4 regions of the Mesorhizobium sp. CA16 genome follow, and region 3 is predicted to be linked to each of the others. Evidence: predicted binding sites of a transcription regulator. Region 3 holds the regulator's gene; each other region holds the start of a gene.
The links. The regulator PhoB, encoded in region 3, activates phosphate uptake and scavenging genes when phosphate is short. The targets are predictions, from matches to a motif close to TGTCATNNANCTGTCAT.

Region 1 (3,927 bases), on a different contig from region 3:
CTCGGGAGCGTTGCAGGCAGCAGGCCCAGAGGCGCCGCCTTTTTCGGTTGCGCGGCTCATACAAGGTTTTTCGCAATTGCGAAAGGGGAGGCCCGACCCCAAATACATGGTCACCGATTCTTAAACGTCTTGGTGTGAAATGATTCCGTTAACCAAGGCGGAACCTTTGAGGGGCCGGACAGTTCCATGTTCATGACCGATCAGATGTCCAGATTGCGTCCGGTTTTCGCGTGGGCGGCGCTTGGCGTGCTCGTCGCGGCCGGTGCCGCGCAGTCGGCGGCTGCCCTTCGGCAAGCCGACCCGATCGTACCGCCCGACGCCAGGACCGCGCAGCAGATGTTCGCCGACGCCCCCGACGGCGTCGACCCGATCGTCACCGGCCCGGTCAGCGCCGCCTTCAAGCAACGCCAGAAGGATGCCAACTGCGACACCGCAGTCTGGCCGAAGATTCCCACGGCTTGCTATCCGGATTGACGCTCTTGACGGCATTTCCGAGTTCAGTTCTGGACTGTCACGGCGCTTTGACATCGCGGCATTAGGCCGAGCGACTGCTGGGTCCAGGGTGTGTTGAGATTCAGGTTAGGCCGGGCCGAGAACGGTGGTTTCCGAGAACCGGAGCGGAGCGTACTTAAAGTACGTGAGCACCGGAAGCGCAGGAAACCATTGTTCGCAGGCCGGCATCACCTGAATATCAACGCAGCCTAAGCCGACCGCACCGGATCGAGCGTAACCTTGTAAAGCTCGTTGTCGTCGCGATCCATCAGCCGCACGGTGAGCTGTTCCGTCGCGCCGGAAATGTCGACCAGACCGAAGAACTGCAGCCCGGCCGACGGCGGCAGGTTCTGGCCCTGCTCGGCGGTTGGCGCCTTGATGAATTTCAGCTCCGGCCCGAAGGTCATGTCGAGGTCGTTGGGGCCGAAGGTGCCGGCGTGGATCGGGCCGGAGACGAATTCCCAGAACGGATTGAAATCCTGGAACTGCGCCTTGTCGGGATTGTAGTAATGCGCCGCGGTGTAGTGGACGTCGGCGGTCAGCCACACCGTGTTGGTGATGCCGGCATTCTTGATGAAACGCAGCACGTCGGCGAATTCCAACTCGCGGCCTTTCGGCACGCCATTGTCGCCGTTTGCGACCGCCTCGGCACCGGCCTTCTTCGCCGCGTCGTTCCAGACGACCAGGCCAAGCGGCATGTCGGCGGCGATGACCTTCCACGTTGCCCTGGAATTCGCCAGCTCGCGCTTCAGCCACTTGGACTGCTCCTCGCCGATCATGCGCGACTTCGGCGTCAGCGTCTCTTCCATGTCGGGGCCGTTCGGGCCGCGATAGGAACGCATGTCGAGGAAGAACACGTCGAGCAGCGGCCCATGCGAGACCTTGCGGTAGACGCGGCCCGGTTCCGACGGCTCGTAACGGATGGTCGTCATTTCATGGAAGGCGCGAGCCGCCCTGGCCGCCAGCACATGGATCGACTTTTCCTTGTAGCGGTCGTCGGCGGTCAGGTCCTTCGAATCCGACCAGTTGTTGAGCACCTCGTGGTCGTCCCACTGGTAGAAGGTCGGGCAGATGGCCGACAGGCCAAGCACATGCTTGTCCATCATGTTGTATTTCCACTGGTCGCGGTATTCGTCCAGCGTCTCGGCCACCTTGCGCTTGCCGTCGATCATGACGACGTTCTTCCACTTGCCGCCGCCGGGCAGGTCGACCTCGTCCTTCATGGCGCCGTCGGCATAGATGGTGTCGCCGGAATGCAGGAAGAAGTCCGGCGTGTGCTTGGCGATGGTCGAATAGGTCTTCATGCCGGTCTCGTCGATGCCCCAGCCCTGACCGGCGGTGTCGCCCGACCAGGCGAAGCGCACATCGCGCTTGGACGACGGCGCGGTACGGAAACGGCCGACGATCGGCTCGGACACGGCATTGATGTCGGAAAGATCGGCAGCAGTCATGCGGTAGAAGATGTCCTGGTCCGAGGCGAGATCGGTGAGCAGCCGCTTCACCGTGTAGTCGCTGGCCGGCGAGGTATCGAGCGCCGCCAGCCGCGTCGCATTGGCGAAGCTTTCGGTCGTCGACACTTCATACATCACGCGGGCCGGACGATCGGTGCGGGTCCAGACCATGCCCGAGATGGCGTCGACGTCGCCGGACTGGACGCCATGCGTGAAGGCCGGACGCTGGCTGGCGCGGGAATAATAGGGCAGCGCCAGACCGGAGGCGCCGACAAGGCCGAAGGCGCTGGCCGAAGTGACGAAAGCGCGGCGGGTGAGCGAAAGCTTGTTCATGGCTGTCTCCGGGATGGCATTGAGCGGGACCGCCAAGCTCTCGCTTCAATGTTTCAGGCGCATATCGGAACCATGAAGTTTTGATAACAGTCGACATCTTCCTTCTCCCCTTGTGGGAGAAGGTGGATCGGCGCGCAAGCGCCGAGACGGATGAGGGGTGTTCCAGCGGAGTGAGGCGTCGGTGTTCCCTGGAGCACCCCTCATCCGGCCGCTTCGCGGCCACCTTCTCCCACAAGGGGAGAAGGGAAAGTCGCGCCTCAAGCCGCCTGCGGCTCCGGCTCGAAAGCCGGCCTGTCGGTGTTGATCAAGAGCGAAATACAAGCCGCCGCGATGCCCGTCATGCCGGCAATCAGGAAGGCCAGCTCGTAATTGCCCTGCAGTTCGCGCATCGTGCCGCCGAAGGCGGCGGCGGCCGCGGCGCCCACCTGGTGGCCGGCGACGATCCAGCCGAACACGATCGGTCCGCTGCGATCGCCGAACGCCTCGTTGGCAAGCCGCAGCGTCGGCGGCACGGTGGCGATCCAGTCGAGCCCGTAGAGCACGGCGAAGATGACCAGGCTGGTAGCCGAGAAGCCGGAATAGGGCAGGTAGATCAGCGACAGACCGCGCACCGCGTAATAGACGCCGAGCAGCTTGCGCGGATCGAAACGGTCGGTGAGCCAGCCGGACAACGTCGTACCGATCAGGTCGAAAATGCCCATCATCGACAACAGCCCGGCTGCCTGCACCTCGCCGATGCCCATATCGCCGCAGAAGGCGATGAGATGCGTGCCGACGAGTCCATTGGTGGTGAAGCCGCAGACGAAGAAGGTGGCGAACAGATACCAGAACACCCGCGTGCCCGCCGCGCGGCGCAGCGTGTTCAGCGTGTGCGCCAGGAAATTGCCCTGCGATGCCGGCGACACCGGCGGCACGTCGTCGGCATCGGCGCCGTAACGAACCTGGCCGATCGAAGCGGGGCGCTCCGGCACCAGCAGCAAGACGAAGGGTATCAGCGCGGCGGTGGCCAGCGCCACGGCGATCGCCACCGGCTTCCAGCCGCCGCTCTGCGCCAGCGAGGCGATGAGCGGCAGGAAGACTAGCATTCCGGTGGCGCTGGAGGCCGACATCAGCCCCATCATCAGGCCGCGATTGGTCTTGAACCAGCGGTTGACGATGGTGGCGCCGAGCACGCTCGCCACCGCGCCCGAACCGATGCCGGAAAACACGCCCCAGGTGATGAAAAGATGCCATGGCTCAGTCATGAACAGGCTGAGCGCGGTCGATCCCGACATCACCAGCAGCGAGCCGAGCAGCGTGCGGCGCAGCCCAATGCGCTCCATCAGCGCGGCGGCGAACGGACCGGTCAGGCCGTAGAGCAGGATGCCGACGCTGGCGGCCCAGGACGTTACGTCGCGATGCCAGCCGAAGCTTTTCTCCAGCGGCACCATCATCACCGAGGGCGCCGAACGGAGCCCGGCCGCGATCAGCAGGCACAGGAAAATGACGGCAACAACGACGAATGCGTAGCGCTGGCCAAACGGACGGGACTGGATTATCATGTTACTGACCGGTACGTTGCAATGGAGTGAGGCCATACATACGTACCGGTCAGTAACATTGTCAAGCGAGTTGTTTGAATGCCATCCGACAATAAAATTGAAGCGTCGAT
Region 2 (3,927 bases), on a different contig from region 3:
CATCGAGCAGGTTCATGTTGGCGGCGCGGTCATTGGGGTTGAACGTGCCGGCGGTGACGAATTTGTAGACATAGTCGAAGCGCTCGTCGTCGCCGAGATAGAAGACGACGCGGCCGTCCTTGGCGACGATTGATTCGGCGCCCTCATGCTTGAAGCGCCCCATGGCGGTGCGCTTCTTCGGGGTCGAGTTCGGATCGTTGACGTCGACCTCGACGATCCAGCCGAAGCGATTGGGCTCGTTCGGCTCCTTGGCAAGATTGAAGCGGTCGTAATGCGCGCCCCACTCATAGGCGCCTTCCGGAATGCCGAGGCGCTTGTAATTGGCCGCTTCCCTGTGGCCTTCCGGCAATTCGCCCGAGAAATAGCCGTGGATGTTCTCCTCGGCCATCACATAGGTGCCCCAGGGCGTGACGCCGCCGGCGCAATTGTTGACGGTGCCGATGACCTTGGTACCGGACGGGTCCGCATTGGTCTTGACGCGGTCATGGCCCGCCACCGGGCCGGAGAGCGCCATCTCGGTGGTCGACATGATGCGGCGGTTGAGCTTGCCGTCGCGCACCACTTGCCATTTGCCGCCTTGCTTGCGGATCTCGACGATGGTGCCGCCATGCGCGGCCATCTCGACATCGACCTGCTCCTTGGAGAGCGGCGCCACCTCGGCCTTCTTCTTGCCGTCCTTCTCGACGACCGAGACGATGCCGGGGAACATCAGATGCGGATTGGTGTATTCGTGGTTGACGACCAGAAGGCCGTGCTCGGCCGAGCCGTCGATCGGAATATAGCCGACATAGTCGTTGTTGTAGCCGAACTGTCTTGCCTGGGCTTCGGCCGACTGCTTCAGCGGATCGAAGTCGGGGGAATCGGCAAACAGCGGATCGCCCCAACGCAACAGCACGTCGGCGTCATAGCCGGGCGCGACATGGTGCTTGTCGTCGATGCCGGCTTCGAGCTCGTCGAACTTGAAGGCCGAAGCCTCAGCGGCGCGCGCCTCGTCGGCCGCAATCAGCGCCAGCGGGCTGACGGTGGCGGCGATGGCCGACACGGCCAGCGACCCCATGAGAAAGCCGCGGCGCGAGAAACGCGCGGCGATGATCTCGCCCATGGTGCTGTTGTCGGTCGGGTTGACCGGCGGGCCGTCATTTTCCTCGAGCTGGCTGGTCCGGAAACGGGTCTCAGGGGTCACGGTCATGAGTTGTCCTCTGGCTTCTTGAGTGGCTGGGGATTTTGACCCTTCGACCCCTAAAGCGCGCCGATCACATTTTCGTGACACTGCCGTGATTGAACCGCAATAGTTGTTTGCCGGCTCGCGGCGGCTTTTGCGACACCCGGCTTCAGTCCCTTGAGCGCCTGCGCTTGGCTGTGGTCAGCTTGACGACATCGCCCGCTTCGGAAACAAGGGCTGGCCGGCGTGGCGACGGCGCTTCAAAAGGGGATGGCGGGTGAGTTTCTGGGGACTGGCGCAGCTCGGCATTTCGACCGCGATATTCCTGCTGGCGGCGATGGCGGCCAAGCAATGGGGGCTGGCGCCGAGCTTGACCAAGCTGCTTTTGACGCTGGCGCTCTACTCGGCCGGCAATCTGATCATGCTCAGGCTGGTGCGCGAATTCGGCATGTCGGTGTCGTTCAGCCTGTCGGCGGTGATCCAGCTTGTCGCGGTCAATGTCGTGGCGATCGCCTTTTTCGGCGAACGGCTCAATGCCTTGCAGGCGATCGGCATGGTGCTGGCGATCGCCGCGGTCGCGCTGATCACGCTCGGGCCCTATATCCAGCGGCTGTAGCTGGACCCGAGGGCCCGAATGAAATCGACCGCCAACGCGCTCCTCAACAAGTTGGAATTCCCGGTGCTGCTGGCCGGGCTGGTGATTGCCGGCGGGCTATGGGGCCTGGTGGAACTCATCGAACTGGCGCGCGCCACGACCCCGCACGCCTTCGACACGGAAATCCTGCTCGCCTTCCGCCATGCCGGGCAGCCGGACAGTCCGATCGGCCCGCTTTGGCTGGAGGGCGCGGTGCGCGATGTCACCGCATTGGGCAGCACCGCTGTGCTGGTGCTGATCACGACGGCGACCATCCTCTATCTGCTCTTGATCCGCAGACCTTCGACAGCGCTGTTCATGTTCGCGGCGGTGGCGGGCGGGCAAGTGCTTTCGAGCCTGCTCAAATTCGAGGTCGACCGGCCGCGGCCCGATCTCGTCTCGCATCTCGTCAGCGAGACGTCGCTGTCCTTTCCGAGCGGCCACGCGATGCTGTCGGCGGTAACCTATCTGACGCTCGGTTCCCTGGCGGCCCGCTTCCTGCCTGACCGCAGGACGAAGGTCTTTGTGCTTTGCCTCGCCGTGCTCACCACCGTGCTGGTCGGCGCCAGCCGCATCTATCTCGGGGTGCACTGGCCGTCCGATGTGCTTGCCGGCTGGTGCGCAGGTTTTGCCTGGGCCATGCTGTGCTGGCTTGCGGCGCGGCTGCTGCAGCGACGCAAGGTCGTTAAGGATAGCGAATAACCGATGTCTCATCTACATTAAATGACGCTTGAAACATCACTATGCTTGTATTACCCGTTGATATCGCAGACTCAGACAAAGGTTCTGGCCGATGATCACTGCTGCGCAGATGCGCGCCGCAAGGGCGTTGGCCGGTATCGACCAGCGAACGCTTGCCGAGCGCGCCGGCGTCTCGCTTCCGACGATACAGCGCATGGAAGCGAGCGAGGGCGTCGTGCGAGGCGTCGTCGACACGCTGATGAAGGTCATCCATGCCCTCGATGAGGTCGGGGTGGAATTGATCGGCGAGAACCAGACCAGCGAACGCGGCGGCAGGGGCGTGCGCCTCAAGGCCACCGCGGCGCAGAACCCGCAGGGCTGAGCCGCAACCGTGTCCGTCTCGGGAACCGTTGCCGGTTTTCGGGCAGCGATGCGGCGTCGCAACGGTTTTATCGCGACGGCGACCGCCGACATCCAGCCGACGATCCCGCCGCCCTGTGGAGCGGAAGCAGTTCATGGATCAGGCGGGGCGGGCAATTCACCACCAAGCACGGCCGACCTTCGCCGAGCTGTTTACACCAAAGCTGGTGACGGTGCTGCGCGAGGGCTACCACCTCAAGCAGCTGAGGGCCGATGTGATCGCCGGCCTGACGGTCGCCATCGTGGCGTTGCCGCTGTCGATGGCGATCGCGATCGCCTCGCATGTGGAGCCCGAGCGCGGACTGTTTACGGCGATCATCGGCGGTTTCATAGTCGGCGCGCTTGGCGGCAGCCGTTTCCAGATCGGCGGGCCCGCTGGCGCCTTTATCGTGGTCGTGGCCTCGACGGTCGACCGGCACGGTGTCGACGGGCTGATCCTGGCAATGCTCATGGCCGGCGTCTTCCTGCTCGCGGCCGGCTATCTGAGGCTCGGCGCCTATGTGAAGTTCATTCCCTATCCGGTGACGGTGGGTTTCACCGCGGGCATCGCCGTCATCATCCTGTCCAGCCAGTTGCACGACCTGTTCGGCCTGACGCTGCCGGGCAAGGAGCCAGGCGACCTGCTGCCGCGGCTTATCGCGCTCGGCAAGGCGGCCCGAACGGCAAACCCGGCGGCCATTGCGCTCGCCGCGCTGACGATAGGGATCATCGTGGCCATGAAGCGCTGGCGCCCTTCGTGGCCGGGCCTCCTGATCGCGGTGGCGGCGGCCTCGCTGGCGACGACGCTTCTCGGTCTTCCCGTAGAGACGATCGGAACGCAATTCGGTGGCATTCCGCGGATGTTGCCGGATCCGGCTCTTCCGGCGCTGGATGCGCAGAAGCTCGTCTCCGTGGTGCCCGACGCAATTTCCTTCGCTCTGCTCGGAGCAATCGAATCGCTGCTTTCCGCCGTGGTCGCGGACGGTATGACCGGACGACGGCACCGCTCCAACTGCGAACTGGTGGCACAGGGCATCGCCAATATCGGCTC
Region 3 (3,927 bases):
CTTCTCGGCGATTGCCGGCGCGGTCGCGCTGTCGATCCTGGTGATCCCCGTCGTGGTGCGCACCACTGAGGACATGCTGAACCTTGTGCCCAACGCGCTGCGCGAAGCAGGCACCGCCATCGGAGCGCCGCGCTGGGTGGTGATCCGCTCGGTTGCCTATCGCGCGGCGCTCTCCGGCATCGTCACCGGCATCCTTTTGGCGATCGCCCGCATCTCCGGCGAGACGGCGCCGCTTCTCTTCACCGCGCTCAACAACCAATTCTGGTCGAGCAATCTCAATGCGCCGATGGCCAGCCTGCCGGTAACCATCTTCCAGTTCGCTCTCAGCCCCTACGAGGAATGGCAGCAACTGGCCTGGACGGGCGCACTCATAATCACCCTGACGGTTCTCGGGCTGAGCATCATCGCCCGCAGCCTAACCGGACGCAGAGAGGACAGATGAAACCGATGTTGTCCACCGACCTGAACGCAGCCGACACGACCGTCGAGAAAGCCAAGATCGAGGTCAAGAACCTCAATTTCTACTATGGCCAGTCGAAGGCGCTGAAGGACATCAACCTGTCCCTGCCCGAGCGCAGCGTGACCGCCTTCATCGGCCCGTCGGGCTGCGGGAAGTCGACGCTGCTGCGCGTGCTCAACCGCATCTACGAGCTCTATCCGAAACAGAGCGCCGAGGGCCAGGTGCTGCTCGACGGCAAGAACATCCTCGACCGTTCGCAGGACCTCAACCTGCTGCGCACCAAGATCGGCATGGTGTTCCAGAAGCCGACGCCGTTCCCGATGTCGATCTACGAGAACATCGCTTTCGGCGTCAGGCTCTATGAGAAGATCAGCAAGGCCGAGATGGACGGCCGCGTCGAGCAGGCGCTGAAGCGCGCAGCACTCTGGAACGAGGTCAAGGACAAGCTCAACGCCAGCGGCCTCAGCCTCTCGGGCGGCCAGCAGCAGCGCCTGTGCATCGCCCGTACCGTTGCGGTGAAGCCCGAGGTCATCCTGCTCGACGAGCCGGCCTCGGCGCTCGATCCGCTGTCGACCGCCAAGATCGAGGAACTGATCGACGAGCTGCAGGCCGACTACACGATCGTCATCGTCACCCACAACATGCAGCAGGCGGCGCGCGTGTCGCGGCAGACCGCGTTCATGTATCTGGGCGAGCTGGTGGAGTTCGACCGGACCGAGAAGATCTTCACCTCGCCCCGCGAAAAGCGCACGCAGGACTACATCACCGGCCGCTTCGGCTGAGCTCATACGAGGACATCATCATGGCCGAACATACCGTCGCTTCCTTCGACGAGGATCTGAGGCAGATCAGCCGGCTCATCAACGACATGGGCGATCTCGCAGCCTCCATGGTCGGCGCTTCGACCAAGGCCCTGCTCGAGACCGACAATGCCATGGCGCAGCGCGTCGTTTCCGACGATGCCATCATGGACGCGCGCCAGCGCGAGCTCGACGACCGCGCCATCACGCTGATCGCCAAGCGCCAGCCGATGGCCGACGACCTGCGCAACGTGGTCGGCTCGATCCGCATGGCGGGCGACCTCGAGCGCATCGGCGACCTCGCCAAGAACATCGCCAAGCGCGTCGGCTCGGTCGGCGTCAGCGCCGCGCCGCGCGACCTCACGCATTCGATCGATTCCATGGCGCAACTGGTGCTGATCCAGGTCCAGGCCGTGATCCAGGAATATACGGTGGGCGACGCCACGGCGCTGGCCAAGCTTCGCAACGACGACGAGCGCATCGACGTCAAATACACATCCGTCTTCCGGGAGCTCCTGACCTACATGATGGAAGACCCGCGCAACATCACCGCCTGCACGCATCTTCTGTTCTGCGCCAAGAATCTCGAGCGCATCGGCGACCATGTGACCAACATCGCCGAGAACGCCTATTATGTGCTGACCGGCACGCAATTGCCCGCGAATCGTCCCAAGCAGGACGAGACGACAATGTCGGCGCCGGCGGCCTGACGAAGGGTATCTGCCAATGATCGCGCCACGCATCATGGTGGTGGAGGACGAGGAGCCGCTTGGGGTGCTGCTCCGCTACAATCTCGAATCCGAGGGTTACCAGGTCGAAGTGGTGACCCGCGGCGACGAGGCCGAAATCCGCCTTCAGGAAAACGTTCCCGACCTGCTCGTGCTCGACTGGATGGTGCCGGCGGTTTCCGGCATCGAGCTCTGCCGGCGCCTCAGGATGCGGCCCGAGACCGAGCGGCTGCCGATCATCATGCTGACGGCGCGGGGCGAGGAAAGCGACCGCGTGCGCGGCCTTTCGACCGGCGCCGACGACTATCTGGTCAAGCCGTTCTCGACGCCGGAGTTCATGGCGCGCGTCAAGGCGCTGCTGCGCCGCGCCAAGCCGGAGGTGCTGTCCAGCGTGCTCAAGGTCGGCGACATCGTGCTCGACCGCGAGTCGCACCGCGTCTACCGCAAGAAGAGCGAAATCAGGCTCGGCCCGACCGAGTTCCGGCTGCTGGAATTCATGATGCGTCATCCCGGCCGGGTGTTCTCGCGCAGCCAGCTGCTCGACAATGTCTGGGGCGAGACGATCTATATCGACGAACGCACCGTCGACGTCCATGTCGGCCGCCTGCGCAAGGCAGTCAACAACGGCCGCATGCCGGACGTCATCCGCACCATCCGCGGGGCGGGTTACGCGATCAGGGAAGATTAGGGATAGGGGCCGAGACGCTGACGGGTTCTGTGTCTCCAGCATCGGATCGCGTGCATTGGCGGTTAGCCGAGACGCTTGTGCTTCGTCATCCACGGGCGGAGCAAGGAGCGCAGCGACGCAGCGCAGACCCGAGGATCCATTCCGTGATGTCGATGCGTTGCGACAGTCCAGAATTCTGTGCCGCTGCGCCCGACGCGTGAGGTAGCGGCATGGATTCCAGGGTCTCCGCGACGGAGCTTCGCTCCTGCTCCGCCCTGGAATGACGAAGCTGCGGGGCCTTCCCTTCGCTAATTCAAGCGTCTGCTGCTGTCCCGGACCTCTTCAAGGCTGCCTCAGGCCACGTTCTTTCCCGTCCCCACTCTTGCCTGGCCTCCCGGCGCGAAAATCTCCTGGTCGACGAAGGTCAGCGCGCGCATGGCGCAGCCTTCGCGGATCAGCGGCAACTCGTTCGGCTCGGTGTCGAAGGAGATCGATTCGGAGTGCTGGCCGCCGGCCGTCTGGGCGATCGCTTCCCTTAGCGCCGGCTCGATTAGGTCGAAGGCGGCCGCGCTGACGCCGACCATGGCGACAGGCGCCGGGTCGATGAGGGCGAACAGGCTGCCGAGACCGAAACCAAGCGCTTCGCCGGCCCGGCGGTAAGCCTCCCGTTCGGGGCCGTCCCTCTCGCGCGCCTTCGCGGCAAGGGCCCGCATGTCGGCGTCGCCGACGTCGACCGGCTCGGCGTCCTCGCTCATTTTCATGGCGCTGCGCCAGATCGCATAGTTGCCGGCATAGGCCTCGACGCAGCCGCGGCGGCCGCAGCGGCAAAGCGCCCCGCCCGGGCGGTGAATCATGTGGCCGAACTCGCCGCCGGATGAATGCGTGCCGGTGAACAGCGCACCCTTGAGCACGAGACCCATGCCGATGCCGTGCGACAACAGGATGGCGATGAAGTCGTCGCGATAGCGCTCCGGGTCGCGCCATTGCAGGGCCACCGCCATCATGTTGCAGTCGTTCTCCATGGTGGCGGAGATGCCGAACTCCTTCTCTAGGATGTCGGCGAAAGGAATGTCGGTCAGCGGCGTTATCGGCGACCACAGCATGGAGCGCGCATGCGAATCGGTGATGCCCTGAATGCCCATGGCGATGCGGGCGACGCTGCCAATGTCGAGGTCGGGATCCTGCAGCCGGCGCCGCACGATCGCCACGCATTCGCCGATCAGCTCGTCGCGGGGCATGACAAGCGTGTCCAGGCGTTGCTGCTCCTCGGCG
Region 4 (3,927 bases), on a different contig from region 3:
TCCGTTGTGCTTTGGGCAAATCCTGGATTGGCGCGATGAAAGACTATGAGCATCCCTTCTTCCGGCCGCTGTGGCGCCGTATCGTGGTCGTCGCGGTCTGCCTCGTCTGGTCGGTGATCGAATTCGCGTCCGGCACGCCGTTCTGGGGCGTCATCGCGCTGGGCTTCGCCGGCTATGCCGTGTGGCAGTTTTTCTACCTCTATAAGCCGATTGAGGAGAACAAGGCCGAACCCGGACCGAAGGAGTGACTAATCCATGGCTCAGAAGCGTCTACGGATCGGATACTGCGTGCATGGCGGATCGCATGCGTTGGCGATTAGCCGAAACGCCTCTCGCTTCGTCATCCTAGGGCGGAGCAAGGAGCGCAGCGACGTAGCGCAGACCCTAGGATCCATTCCGCGACTTCGAAGCAGCCGCTGCGGTACAGAATTCTGCTCCGCAGCGCCCTTCGATTGAGGTAACGGCATGGATTCTAGGGTCTCCGCGACGGAGCTGCGCTCCTGCTTCGCCCTAGAATGACGAAGTTTGGAGGCCTCGGCCAATCTCGAAGGTTGTGCTGGTTCTGTCAGCCGGCAAGATCTTTGATCCGCAACCAACGAAGGCCAACGGAATAGGAGAGACAAAAATGTCGAAACTGCTCGTCAAGGCCGACAAGGGCCACGGCCATGTCGCTCATGTCACGCCGCAAAGCGCCGGCTGGACCTATGTCGGTTTCGATCTGCATCGGCTTCGTCCGGGCGAGACGGTGTCCGGCAAAACCGGCGAGCGCGAGGTCTGCCTGGTGTTCGTCACCGGCAAGGGCAAGGCATCGGCCGGCGGCAAGGATCTCGGCCTGCTCGGCGAGCGCATGTCGCCCTTCGAAGGCAAGCCGTGGTCGGTCTATGTGCCGCAAGGCGCCGACTGGTCGGTGACCGCCGATACCGAGCTGGAACTCGCCGTCTGCTCGGCGCCCGGCCTCGGTGGCCGTCTGCCGGTGCGCGTCATCGGACCTGACGATCTCGGCCAGGAGGTGCGCGGCAAGGGCACCAACACGCGCTACGTCACCAACATCCTGCCCGAGGGCAAGCCGGCGGATTCGCTGCTGGTGGTCGAGGTGATCACGCCCGGCGGCCACACGTCGAGCTATCCGCCGCACAAGCACGACCAGGACAACCTACCGGCCGAATCCTATCTCGAGGAGACCTATTATCACCGCCTCAGCCCGCCGCAGGGCTTTGCCTTCCAACGCGTCTACACCGATGCCGACCGCAACGGCGTGCGCGAGCTGGACGAGGCGATGGCGATCGAGGACGGCGATGTCGTGCTGGTGCCCAAGGGCTATCACCCTTGCGCCGCCTGCCACGGCTACGATCTTTATTACCTCAACGTCATGGCCGGACCGAAGCGGACGTGGAAATTCCACAACGCGGCCGAGCATGAATGGCTGATGAAGGCCTGATCGGCACGCCGGCAAAGCCGTTGGTCCAGCCCGGAAAAATCGTCGGCTAACGAGCTCCGTGCTGGACTTGCCTTCGAAAACCCACGAAAGCTTCGTCAATCCGTCATGGAAATCACCTATGGCAGCGGTTCCGGTGCATGTCGCCGCAAGCGCTCCGGCGTTTGGGCCACGACTTGCCAAGACAATGACTTGAAGCGCGTCGCATATTCCTTTGGGGCGCGCAGCGCGCTTGACGAGGAACGCCCATGCGCTACGCGATCTACTACACCCCGGGGCAGGACGAGAAGCTGGCGCGCATTGCCGCCAACTGGCTGGGCCGCGACCCGTTCGGCGCGGCGACGCGGCTGGTCGAGGCCGTGGGCGATCTTTCGGCCGCGGAAGTCGCTTTCCATACTGCCTCTGCCCGGCGCTACGGATTCCATGCGACGCTGAAAGCCCCGTTCCGGCTGGCGCCGAACGAGACGGAAGCTTCGCTGCGCGCCGCGCTCGACGCTTTCGCCGAGGCGACGCCGCCTGTGATCATCCCACGTCTCGTCGTCGGCCAGATCGACGGCTTCTTCGCGCTGGTGCCGGAAACGCAGTTCGCGCCGCTCAACGATTTCGCCGGCGAGGTGGTGCGCGCCTTCGATCCGTTCCGCGCGCCGCTGACGGAGGCCGAGATCGAGCGCCGCAGCCCCGATGCGCTGAAGCCGGACGAGTTCCGCAATCTCTGCCAATGGGGCTACCCTTACGTCTTCGACACGTTCCGCTTCCACATGACGCTATCGGGGCGGGTCGGGCCACAGGAAAGCCCACGTCTTCGTGCAGCGATCGACGGCCTGTTCGCCGATGTGCTGCGGCAGCCGGTGCCGGTGGATGCGCTGACATTGTTCGTCGAAAGCGAGCCCGGCGCCCCGTTCATGGTGCTTTCCCATCATGCGCTTGGCCGCAGGCCTGCCCGCAAGACCGCATAGGACGGATCAGCGGAAACGCTGAACCGCCCCATCTTTTTGTTTACGCAATTTCGGACGGAAAACCGCAAAGCACTTTTCCTGGAATTGCTCTGAAACGACTGCTTGAGATAGGACCGCCCGAGATGACCGCCGAAACCGTTCTCACCAATGCCCGCATCGTGCTGCCCGATGAAATCGTCGAGGGCTCGCTGTTGTTGCGCGATGGCCTGATTGCCGCCGTCGAGCCGGGTGCCGTCCGCGCCGGCGAGGACATGGGCGGCGACTACATCATCCCAGGTCTTGTCGAGCTGCACACCGATCACCTCGAAGGCCACTACGCGCCGCGCCCGAAAGTGCGCTGGAACCCGATCGCCGCCGTGCTTGCCCATGACGCCCAGGTGGCGACCGCCGGCATCACCACGGTGCTCGACGCCTTGCGCGTCGGCATGGACGAGGATGCCGACCTGAAATCCGACGACGTTCGCAAGCTGGCCGACGCGATCGAGGACAGCGTGCGCCAGGATCGGCTCAGGGCCGACCATTTCATCCACCTGCGTTGCGAGGTCTCGGCGCCGGACTGCCTCGAGGCTTTCGCTAATTTCGAGGCCGACGAGCGGGTTAAGCTCGCCTCGCTGATGGACCATGCGCCCGGACAGCGCCAGTTCGTCAACCTCGAGACCTATGCCTACTACTACCAGCGCAAACTGAAGCTGACGGACCGCGACTTCCAGAAATTCTGCGAGAAGCGGATGGCCGAATCGGCCCGCAATTCCGGTCCGAACCGCGTCTTCATCTCGGCCGCCTGCCAGGAGCGCGGCATCGTGCTGGCGAGCCATGACGACGCGACCGCCGGCCATGTCGACGAAGCGATCGAGCAGGGCGTGCGCGTCGCCGAGTTCCCGACGACGCAAGAGGCGGCCAAGGCCTCGAAAGCCGCAGGCCTCGGCGTGCTGATGGGCGCGCCGAACGTCATGCGCGGCGCCTCGCATTCCGGCAATGTCTCGGCGCGCACGCTTGCCGCTGACGGCCTGCTCGACATCCTGTCGTCCGACTACATCCCCTTTAGTCTGATCCAGTCGGCCTTCTTCCTCGGCGATGTCGTCGAGGGCATCTCGCTGCCGCAGGCGGTCGCCATGGTCTCGAAGAACCCGGCCGAAGCGATCGGCCTCGCCGACCGCGGCGTCATCGAGCCCGGCCGCCGGGCCGACCTGGTGCGGGTGCGCGTGGACGACCATGTGCCGGTCGTTCGCACCGTGTGGCGTCAGGGCGGCCGGGTCGCATGATGGTCTCGGCCCTCATCGAGCGCGAGCTGGCCGACAGCCTGCCGATCCGCAACGGCGTCTTCGTCGCGGTGGTGGGGCCGAGCGGCGCCGGCAAGGACACGGTGATCGGCTACGCCAAGCAGCGCTTTGCCGGCGAGACGCGGCTGGAATTCGTGCGCCGCGTCATCACCCGGCCGAGCGACACGGCAAGCGAGGACCACGATACGCTGGCGGATGCCGCCTTTGCCGAGGCGGAGGCGGACGGCGCCTTCTCGCTGTGCTGGGACGCGCACGG

Region 1: a site for PhoB is predicted at 2,349-2,365, ahead of LB525_RS22495 (alkaline phosphatase D family protein). Genes of this name have one in related genera too.
Region 2: a site for PhoB is predicted at 1,253-1,269, ahead of LB525_RS28020 (PhoX family protein). Genes of this name have one in related genera too.
Region 4: a site for PhoB is predicted at 1,529-1,545, ahead of LB525_RS20660 (DUF1045 domain-containing protein). Genes of this name have one in related genera too.

What each region holds. Positions count from the first base shown of each region.
Region 1 covers NZ_JAIUHP010000017.1:93,560-97,486, reverse strand. Annotated here, with positions in the region: gene LB525_RS22500 (hypothetical protein) at 187-474, shown strand; gene LB525_RS22495 (alkaline phosphatase D family protein) at 702-2,276, opposite strand; gene LB525_RS22490 (MFS transporter) at 2,534-3,817, opposite strand; gene LB525_RS22485 (TetR/AcrR family transcriptional regulator) at 3,896-3,927, shown strand, end outside.
Region 2 covers NZ_JAIUHP010000036.1:5,687-9,613, forward strand. Annotated here, with positions in the region: gene LB525_RS28020 (PhoX family protein) at 1-1,189, opposite strand, end outside; gene LB525_RS28025 (hypothetical protein) at 1,440-1,778, shown strand; gene LB525_RS28030 (phosphatase PAP2 family protein) at 1,797-2,498, shown strand; gene LB525_RS28035 (helix-turn-helix domain-containing protein) at 2,590-2,859, shown strand; gene LB525_RS28040 (SulP family inorganic anion transporter) at 2,993-3,927, shown strand, end outside.
Region 3 covers NZ_JAIUHP010000012.1:109,559-113,485, forward strand. Annotated here, with positions in the region: gene pstA (phosphate ABC transporter permease PstA) at 1-442, shown strand, start outside; gene pstB (phosphate ABC transporter ATP-binding protein PstB) at 439-1,242, shown strand; gene phoU (phosphate signaling complex protein PhoU) at 1,263-1,970, shown strand; gene phoB (phosphate regulon transcriptional regulator PhoB) at 1,987-2,676, shown strand; gene LB525_RS18025 (ROK family protein) at 3,009-3,927, opposite strand, start outside.
Region 4 covers NZ_JAIUHP010000015.1:85,810-89,736, reverse strand. Annotated here, with positions in the region: gene LB525_RS20670 (DUF3329 domain-containing protein) at 36-248, shown strand; gene iolB (5-deoxy-glucuronate isomerase) at 626-1,438, shown strand; gene LB525_RS20660 (DUF1045 domain-containing protein) at 1,684-2,391, shown strand; gene LB525_RS20655 (alpha-D-ribose 1-methylphosphonate 5-triphosphate diphosphatase) at 2,514-3,653, shown strand; gene phnN (phosphonate metabolism protein/1,5-bisphosphokinase (PRPP-forming) PhnN) at 3,650-3,927, shown strand, end outside.